2 regions of the Streptomyces sp. NPDC026575 genome follow, and region 2 is predicted to be linked to the other one. Evidence: riboswitches for the same ligand, from Rfam matches in the RefSeq annotation. Region 2 holds a riboswitch; the other holds the start of a gene.

Region 1 (4,408 bases), on a different contig from region 2:
GACCGCGGAGTTGATCTTCTTGGCGAGTTCCTGGGTGGACAGGATGACGCCGCCGCGGGGGCCGCCGAGGGTCTTGTGGGTGGTGGTGGTCACGACGTGGGCGTGCGGGACCGGGTTGGGGTGCAGTCCGGCGGCGACCAGGCCGGCGAAGTGCGCCATGTCGACCATCAGGTAGGCGCCGACCTCGTCGGCGATCCGGCGGAAGGCGGCGAAGTCGAGCTGGCGGGGGTAGGCGGACCAGCCGGCGACGATCAGCTTGGGGCGGTGCTCCTTGGCGAGGCGCTCGACCTCTTCCATGTCGACGAGGTTGGTCTTCTCGTCGACGTGGTAGGGCACCACGTTGTAGAGCTTGCCGCTGAAGTTGATCTTCATGCCGTGGGTCAGGTGACCGCCGTGGGCGAGGTTGAGGCCCAGGATGGTGTCGCCCGGCTTGATGAGGGCGAACATGGCGGCGGCGTTGGCCTGTGCGCCGGAGTGCGGCTGCACGTTGGCGGCCTCGGCGCCGAAGAGCGCCTTGATGCGGTCGATGGCGATCTGCTCGACGACGTCGACGTGCTCGCAGCCGCCGTAGTAGCGGCGGCCGGGGTAGCCCTCGGCGTACTTGTTGGTGAGGACGGAGCCCTGGGCCTCCATGACGGCGACGGGGGCGAAGTTCTCCGAGGCGATCATTTCGAGGGTGGACTGCTGGCGGTGCAGCTCGGCGTCGACGGCGGCGGCGACGTCGGGGTCGAGCTCGTGCAGGGAGCTGTTGAGAAGCGACATGAGTCTTCCTGGGGAGAGGGGTCCGGGATCAGCCGGCGGCGAAGGCGGTGTACTCGTCGGCCGAGAGCAGGTCCTCGGGCTCACCGCTGACCTTCACCTTGAACAGCCAACCGCCCTCGAACGGGGCGGAGTTCACCAGCGAGGGGTCGCCGACGACATCCTCGTTGACCTCGGTGATCTCGCCGTCCACGGGCGAGTAGAGATCGCTGACGGACTTGGTCGACTCCAGCTCACCGCAGGACTCGCCCGCCGTGACCGTCGAGCCGACCGCGGGAAGCTCCACGAAGACCACATCGCCGAGCGCGTTGGCCGCGTGCTCGGTGATCCCGACCGTCGAGACGCCCTCCACGGCGTCCGTCAGCCACTCGTGCTCCTTGCTGTAACGCAGCTGCTGGGGGTTGTCCATGGCTCGATTCTCCTGTACGCGAGGGTGTGATCGTGAATGGGGGCACCTCCCGGGCGAAGGTCCGGGGGAGCGTCTTGCACAGTGAGACACGCGGGCGCGCCCCACTTCCGGGGCTGCCGCCGGCGAACCGTTACTTCTGCCGCTTGTAGAACGGCAGCGCGGTGACCTCGTACGGCTCATGGCTTCCACGGATGTCCACGCGGACACCCTCGGTGCCCGGGGTGGCGTAGGCCGCGTCGACATAGGCGATGGCGATCGGCTTGCCGAGGGTGGGGGAGGGGGCCCCGGAGGTGACCTCGCCGATGACCGTGCCGTCGGCCGCGACGACCGGGTATCCGGCGCGCGGCACCCGGCGGCCCTCGGCGATCAGCCCGACCAGCTTGCGCGGCGGGGCGGTCTCGGCGCGCTCGGCGGCCGCCGCGAGCGCGGCGCGGCCCACGAAGTCGCCGTTGTTGGTGGTCTTCTCGAACTTCACGACCCGGCCCAGGCCCGCGTCGAACGGCGTGGTGGCGGTGGTCAGCTCGTGCCCGTACAGCGGCATGCCCGCCTCCAGGCGCAGCGTGTCGCGGCAGGACAGACCGCAGGGCACCAGGCCCGCGTCCTTGCCGGCCGCGGTCAGCGCCTCCCACAGGGCCACCGCGTCCGCCGGCCGCACGAACAGCTCGAAGCCGTCCTCGCCGGTGTATCCCGTACGGGCGATCAGCGCGTCGACGCCGGCGACCGTGCCGGGCAGACCGGCGTAGTACTTCAGGCCGTCCAGATCGGCGTCGGTCAGCGACTTGAGGATCCCCGGGGACTGCGGTCCCTGCACCGCGAGCAGCGCGTAGGCGTCCCGGTCGTCGCGGATCGCGGCGTCGAAGCCGCCCGCTCGCGCGTTCAGCGCGTCCAGCACCACCTGGGCGTTGGAGGCGTTGGCGACGACCATGTACTCCTGGTCGGCGAGCCGGTAGACGATCAGGTCGTCCAGGATGCCGCCGCCGTCCTCGCAGATCATGGTGTAGCGGGCGCGGCCGGTCTTGACGCCGCCGATGTTGCCGACCAGCGCGTAGTCGAGGAGGTCGGCGGCCTGCGGGCCGGTGACGGTGATCTCGCCCATGTGGGAGAGGTCGAAGAGACCGGCGCGGGTGCGGACGGCGACGTGCTCGTCGCGCTCGCTGCCGTAGCGCAGCGGCATGTCCCAGCCGGCGAAGTCGGTCATGGTCGCGCCGAGCGCGCGGTGGGTGGCGTCCAGCGCGGTGCGGCGGGGGGCATCTGTCATGGTTCTGGGCTCCCAGGCATGGGTGACAAGACGTTCTCCCCATCTGTCATCGGAACCTGAGAGGTTCACCGGGATCCCGCGAACGGACCCGGTTTGCACCTTGGGTGGAGCCGCCCCGTGGACCGGGCAGTGGCTCGCTTTTCAGATCTGCCTCGCCCGCGCGGTATAGGGGGCCTGAGAGATTCAAGGGAGGACTTGCTCCTTCGGCGCCCCGCCATGGCGGCCGGGGACTCTCCCGCGCGGATTCAAGCGGCCGGTATGGAGTTGGCGGTGCACGGATGAGCTGAGCCGTGCACGTGGCGGCCACATCATTACACGGGATCGCCGGATCGAGGAGCCCTGGTCGCCGCCCCGTCCAGGACCGGGCCCGCCACGCCGACAGATCGGACAATCGCCTTGATGGCCATTACCTTTTCTTGACACTCTGCGGGTAAGGGACGGACTCGGACCGGAACTGGACGGGGAGGGCGATCACGGTGCAGAGGGAAGCGGCATTCGCGGCCACTTCAGGGGCCGTGCCCCCGGGTGCGCCGGTGGCGGCGTCCGCCGCCGCGCCCCCGGCCCGGCGCGCGGGGCGGGCCGTCGTCCGGCCGGGGAGCGGTGCGCGGGTGCGGGACCTGCGCGGCCGCAGACGGGCCCGCGGCACCGCCGAGCTGCGGTTCGCCGCCGGTGACCTGGTCGTGGTCTCCGGGCTGCCGGGCAGCGGCAAGAGCACCCTGATGCATCGGGTGGTGCCGCCGTCGGACGGCCGCGGCCTCGTGGTGCACCGCATCGACTCGCAGGACGTCCGCGAGCGCTGGGCGCGCGGCAGGCTGCGCCGGCTGCCGTACGGCCTGTACCGCCCGCTGGTGCGGGCCGCGCACTATCTGGCGCTGGGTCGGGCGCTGCGGTCGGGCGACAGCGTGGTGGTGCACGACTGCGGGACGCTGGCATGGGTGCGGCGCTGGGTCGCCCGGTCGGCGGCGCGCGGCGGGCGCGGGCTGCATCTGGTGCTGCTCGACGTGCCGCCGGAGGTGGCGCGGTCCGGCCAGGAGGCGCGCGGGCGCGGGGTGTCGGGGTACGCCTTCGCGCGGCACCGCAGGGCGGTGGGCCGGCTGGTCGGCGCGGCGGAGGCGGCCGGGCCGCCGAAGGGGTTCAGCTCGGTGGTGCTGCTGGACCGGCGGGCGGCGAGCGCACTGAAGACGGTCGGTTTCCACTGAGCGGACTGCCGCTTCCGGGTGTGCCGTACCCCGCCCCCGTATGAACTGTCTCCGGCCTTTCTCGTCTAGTGTCGTGGGCCGATGTGCGTGGTCGGAACGGGTGGGAACAGATGAGTCTTCCGGAGCAGGGGATACCGCAGCTGGCGTGGCCGGCGAACGAGCTCGAAGAGGTGCTCGCCGCGTCGGTCGGGCATCCCGGCGCCGGCGGCCGGATCGTCGAGGTCCTGGGCCGCAGCCGGGTGTGGGTGCCGCTGCCCAACGGCGGCGGCCCGGAGAGCGCGGGCTTGGGCGCCCGCGGCCTGGACCTGCCCACCGTCGAGATCGGCGGGCTGGCCCATGTCCCGGTCTACAGCTCCGAGCAGGAGTTCCTGCGGGTGGTCGGCTCGCATATGTCCTTCACCGTCGCGCCGGCCGTGGAGTTCGCCCGCGGGCTGCCGCCGCAGATCGGGATCGCGGTCAATCCGGACGGTGTGGTCGGTGTGCCGCTGCCGCCGCCCGCCGTGGCCCAGCTGTGCCGGCTGGGGCGCCATGAGGCCGAGGGGCTGCCGAGCGGCGGGCGGGTGCGGCTCTTCGAGCCGGACTGGCAGGAGGAGCCGGTGGACTTCCTGGCCGCCGCCGGACTGGAGTTCTCCGGTGCCGGAATTGTCCTGACTGCCCGGCGTGTCCTGGCTAGTGTCGAGGGCGACACGCCCACACTGTTCGTCGGTGTTCAGATCGCGGTGGACCCCGCCGCGCTGCACGACGGCACCGCCCGCGAGACGGTCCTGATGGCCCTGGGACGTG
Region 2 (4,408 bases):
ACCTTCTCGATCTCCGCGCGGATGGCGATCATCGCGTCGCAGAAGCGGTCCAGCTCGTCGAGGTCCTCGCTCTCGGTCGGCTCGATCATCAGCGTGCCGGCCACCGGGAACGACATCGTCGGTGCGTGGAAGCCGTAGTCGATCAGCCGCTTGGCGACATCGTCGATGCTCACGCCGGTCGCCTTGGTCAGCGGCCGGACGTCGATGATGCACTCGTGCGCCACCAGGCCGCCGGGGCCGGTGTAGAGCACCGGGTAGTGCGGCTCCAGGCGCTTGGCGATGTAGTTCGCGCTGAGGACCGCGACCTGGGTGGCGCGCTTGAGGCCCTCACCGCCCATCAGGCGGACGTACGCCCAGGAGATCGGCAGGATGCCGGCCGAGCCCCAGGGAGCCGCGGAGATCGGCCCGACGCCCGTCTCGGGGCCCGCGGTGGGCTGTAGCGGGTGGTTGGGCAGGTACGGCGCCAGGTGGGCGCGCACGGCGACCGGGCCGACACCGGGGCCGCCGCCACCGTGCGGGATGCAGAACGTCTTGTGCAGGTTGAGGTGCGAGACGTCGCCACCGAACTTGCCGGGCTCGGCGAGCCCGACCAGCGCGTTGAGGTTGGCGCCGTCGACGTAGACCTGGCCGCCGGCGTCGTGCACCGCGGCGCAGATCTGGGTGATGTGCTCCTCGAAGACGCCGTGCGTGGAGGGGTAGGTCACCATCAGGACCGCGAGCTCGTCACGGTGCTTGTCGATCTTGGCGTGCAGATCGTCGGTGTCGACCTCGCCGTCCTCGCCGGTCTTGACGACGACGACCTTCATGCCCGCCATGACGGCGCTGGCGGCGTTGGTGCCGTGCGCCGAGGACGGGATCAGGCAGACCGTGCGCTGCTCGTCCCCGTTGGCGCGGTGGTAGGCGCGGACGGCCAGCAGGCCGGCCAGCTCGCCCTGCGAGCCGGCGTTCGGCTGGATGGAGACCTTGTCGTAGCCGGTGACCGTGGCCAGCCGCTCCTCCAGCTCCTGGATCAGCGTCAGATAGCCCGCGGCCTGGTCGGCCGGCGCGAACGGGTGCAGCTGGCCGAACGCGGGCCAGGTGACCGGCTCCATCTCGGTGGTGGCGTTCAGCTTCATCGTGCAGGAGCCGAGCGGGATCATGCCGCGGTCCAGCGCGTAGTCCTTGTCGGCGAGGGTGCGCAGGTAGCGCAGCATCGCGGTCTCGGAGCGGTGCTGGTGGAAGACCGGGTGGGTGAGGTAGTCGTCCGTACGCAGCAGCTCCTGCGGCAACGTTTCAGCAGCCACCGCGTCCAGCTGCTCGACGTCGCCCTGCACGCCGAAGGCGCTCCAGACGCCGGCCAGCTGCGCGCGTCCGGTGGTCTCGTCGCAGGCGATGCCGACCAGGTCGGCGTCGACCTGGCGGAGGTTGACGCCGGCCTCACGGGCGGCGGCGACGACCTCGGCGGCCCGGCCGGGCACCCGCGCGGTCAGGGTGTCGAAGTACGCACCGTGCACGATCTCCACCCCGCCCGCCCGCAGGCCCTCGGCGAGGACGGCGGCGTAGCGGTGGGTGCGCTGGGCGATGGTGCGCAGGCCCTCGGGGCCGTGGTAGACGGCGTACATCCCGGCCATGACGGCGAGCAGCACCTGCGCGGTGCAGATGTTGCTGGTGGCCTTCTCACGGCGGATGTGCTGCTCGCGGGTCTGCAGCGCGAGGCGGTAGGCCCTGTTGCCGTCGGCGTCGACGGAGACGCCCACCAGGCGGCCGGGCAGGCTGCGGGCGAACTGGTCGCGTACGGCCATGAAGCCGGCGTGCGGACCGCCGAAGCCCATCGGGACGCCGAAGCGCTGGGTGGTGCCGACCGCGATGTCCGCGCCGAGCTCGCCGGGCGAGGTCAGCAGCGTCAGGGCGAGCAGATCGGCGGCCACGGTGACGATCGCGCCGAGCCCGTGGGCCTGCTCGATGACGGCACGGGGGTCGCGCACCGCACCGGAGGCGCCGGGGTACTGCAGCAGCACGCCGAAGACGCCCCGCTCGGCGATCTCGGCCGGGATGCCGTCGGACAGATCCGCGACGACGACCTCGACGCCGGTGGGCTCGGCGCGGGTCTGGATCACGGCGACGGTCTGCGGCAGGCAGTCGGCATCGACCAGGAAGACGCCCTGCTTGACCTTGCCGACGCGGCGGGCGAGCGCCATCGCCTCGGCGGCGGCGGTGCCCTCGTCCAGCAGGGAGGCACCGGAGGTGGGCAGTCCGGTCAGTTCCGCGACCATGGTCTGGAAGTTCAGCAGCGCCTCCAGGCGGCCCTGCGAGATCTCCGGCTGGTAGGGCGTGTACGCCGTGTACCAGGCCGGGTTCTCCATGACGTTGCGCAGGATCACCGGCGGGGTGAACGTGCCGTAGTAGCCCAGGCCGATCATCGAGGCCAGTACCTGGTTGCGCTCCGCCAGGCCGCGCAGCTCCTGGAGGACCTCGGCCTCGGTGCGGCCCTGCGGCAGGCCCAGCGCCTCCGCGCTCTTGATCACATCGGGTACGGCGGTGGCCGTCAGCTCGTCCAGGGACCCGAATCCGACGTGCGCGAGCATCTTCGCCTGCGCCTCGTGGTCGGGGCCGATGTGCCGGCGCTCGAACGGAATGCCCTGTTCAAGCTCGGTCAGGGAGATACGATTGGTGGTCATCTGCGGGGGCCTCCTGGTCAACACGACCTACGAGGGGCACCACGGCGCGGGTGCCCGGACGGCCTCCCCCTCTGTCATCTCAACCTGAGAGCTTCACCGGCCCGCGCGAGGCGGCCCGGCTTTCACCGTCGGTGAGGAGGGGTTACGGCGCTGTGCTCGTCCGTGGCCCGCCCTGCTTTCCAGAGTGACCTCGCCCATGCGGTACGTGTGCCTGAGAGATTCCGGGGAGGATTTGCTCCTTCGGCGCCCTGGTCGCGAACGACAAAGGACTCTCCCGCATGGATTCTGCGGCCATTGGCCAGCCTACCAGCGCGCCACTCGAAGGATCCTTCGAGTGGCCGGGGCATGAAATGTGCCGTTTGGTAGTTGTCACAGGGCAGTTGCGACCAATTGGAGGGGTTGTGCAAACCGATATCGATCCCCGGAGCCTGATCGGCCGCAAAGCGTTCGACCGGAACGGCGCGAAAATAGGCACGATCGACGAGGTATACCTCGACGACGCGACGGGGGAACCGGAGTGGGCGGCCGTGCGCACCGGACTCTTCAGCCGGGATGCGTTCGTCCCCCTTGAACCCAGCAAAATGGTCGGCGAGGGCCTGCACATCCCCTACGACCGCAAGCTGATCAAGGACGCCCCGGACTTCGGCGTGGGCCGCCATCTCTCCCCTGAGCAGGAACTCCAGCTCTACCACCACTACCGGCTGGACATCTCCTCACCGGAGCCCGGTCCGGCTTCCTCCGGCAAGGAGGACGGCTCCGACAAGGACTTCGGCAAGATCGCCGGCTCGGAGGACTGACCTCCTTCCGGCCCGCCGCCCACCAGCGGCAACGGCTCACCCGGCCGCAGCGCCGGGTCCTCGACGGCGAAGGTCCGCACCCTCCCCGGTGCGGACCACGGCGTCTCGAAGCGTACGGTCACCCTCCCCACGCCGCTTCCCTGCACCCATCCGGCGCCGAACTCCTCGTGCACCACGTCCAGCCCCGGATGCCAGCGCCGCGGCCGCTCCTCCTCCGGCTCGCCTCCCCCGGCCTCCGCCCCCGCCGACTCCGCCGCCTTCGCCAGCTCCCCGGCCTCCCGCTCCGTCGCCAGCTGGGCGAACAGATCCTCCTGGGTGAAGTCCGCCAGCCCGCTGACCCCCACCCCCAGCAGCCGCACCCCGCCCGTGGTGTCCACCGTCTCCAGCAGCCGCACGGCGGCCTCCCGTACGACCGAGGGGTCGTCGGTGGGCCCGCGGAGCGTCTCCGAGCGGGTCAGCGTCGAGAAGTCGTAGTTCCGCACCTTGATCACCACCGTCCGCCCGGAGCGCCCGGCCGCCCGCAGCCGCTGGACGCAGCGGTCGGCCAGCCGCAGCATCTCGTTCCGCACCCGCGTCCGGTCGGTCAGATCGACCTCGAAGGTGTCCTCGACCGAAATGGACTTGGCGTCCCGCTCGGCCACCACAGGGCGGTTGTCCTGGCCCAGCGCCATCGCGTACAGCCCCGCGCCGTGTGCCTTGCCCAGGAGCCGCACCAGCTCGGCCTCGCCGGCCTCCGCGGTCTCCGCGACGGTGTGGATCCCGGCCCGGCGCAGCGTCTCGGCCGTCGCGGGACCCACCCCGGGCAGCGTCCGCACCGTCATGGGGCCCAGCAGCTCCCGCTCTGTGCCGGGCTCGATCACCACCAGGCCGTCCGGCTTCGCCGCCTCGGACGCGATCTTCGCCAGCATCTTCGCGCCCGCGAGCCCCACCGAGCCGGTCAGCCCCGTCGCCGCC

What was found. Region 2 has a riboswitch for glycine ahead of gcvP (aminomethyl-transferring glycine dehydrogenase). Riboswitches for the same ligand answer to the same signal wherever they lie in the genome.
Region 1: linked by a shared signal. The riboswitch ahead of gcvT (glycine cleavage system aminomethyltransferase GcvT) and the one ahead of gcvP (aminomethyl-transferring glycine dehydrogenase) in region 2 are both predicted to bind glycine.

What each region holds. Positions count from the first base shown of each region.
Region 1 is NZ_JBVHQM010000012.1:145,882-150,289, forward strand. It holds gene glyA (serine hydroxymethyltransferase) at 1-762, opposite strand, end outside; gene gcvH (glycine cleavage system protein GcvH) at 791-1,168, opposite strand; gene gcvT (glycine cleavage system aminomethyltransferase GcvT) at 1,299-2,426, opposite strand; glycine riboswitch at 2,578-2,674, opposite strand; gene ACZ4NB_RS18870 (AAA family ATPase) at 2,897-3,625, shown strand; gene ACZ4NB_RS18875 (enhanced serine sensitivity protein SseB) at 3,736-4,408, shown strand, end outside.
Region 2 is NZ_JBVHQM010000001.1:482,638-487,045, forward strand. It holds gene gcvP (aminomethyl-transferring glycine dehydrogenase) at 1-2,657, opposite strand, end outside; glycine riboswitch at 2,719-2,846, opposite strand; glycine riboswitch at 2,847-2,944, opposite strand; gene ACZ4NB_RS02275 (PRC-barrel domain-containing protein) at 3,059-3,454, shown strand; gene ACZ4NB_RS02280 (DNA polymerase IV) at 3,352-4,408, opposite strand, start outside.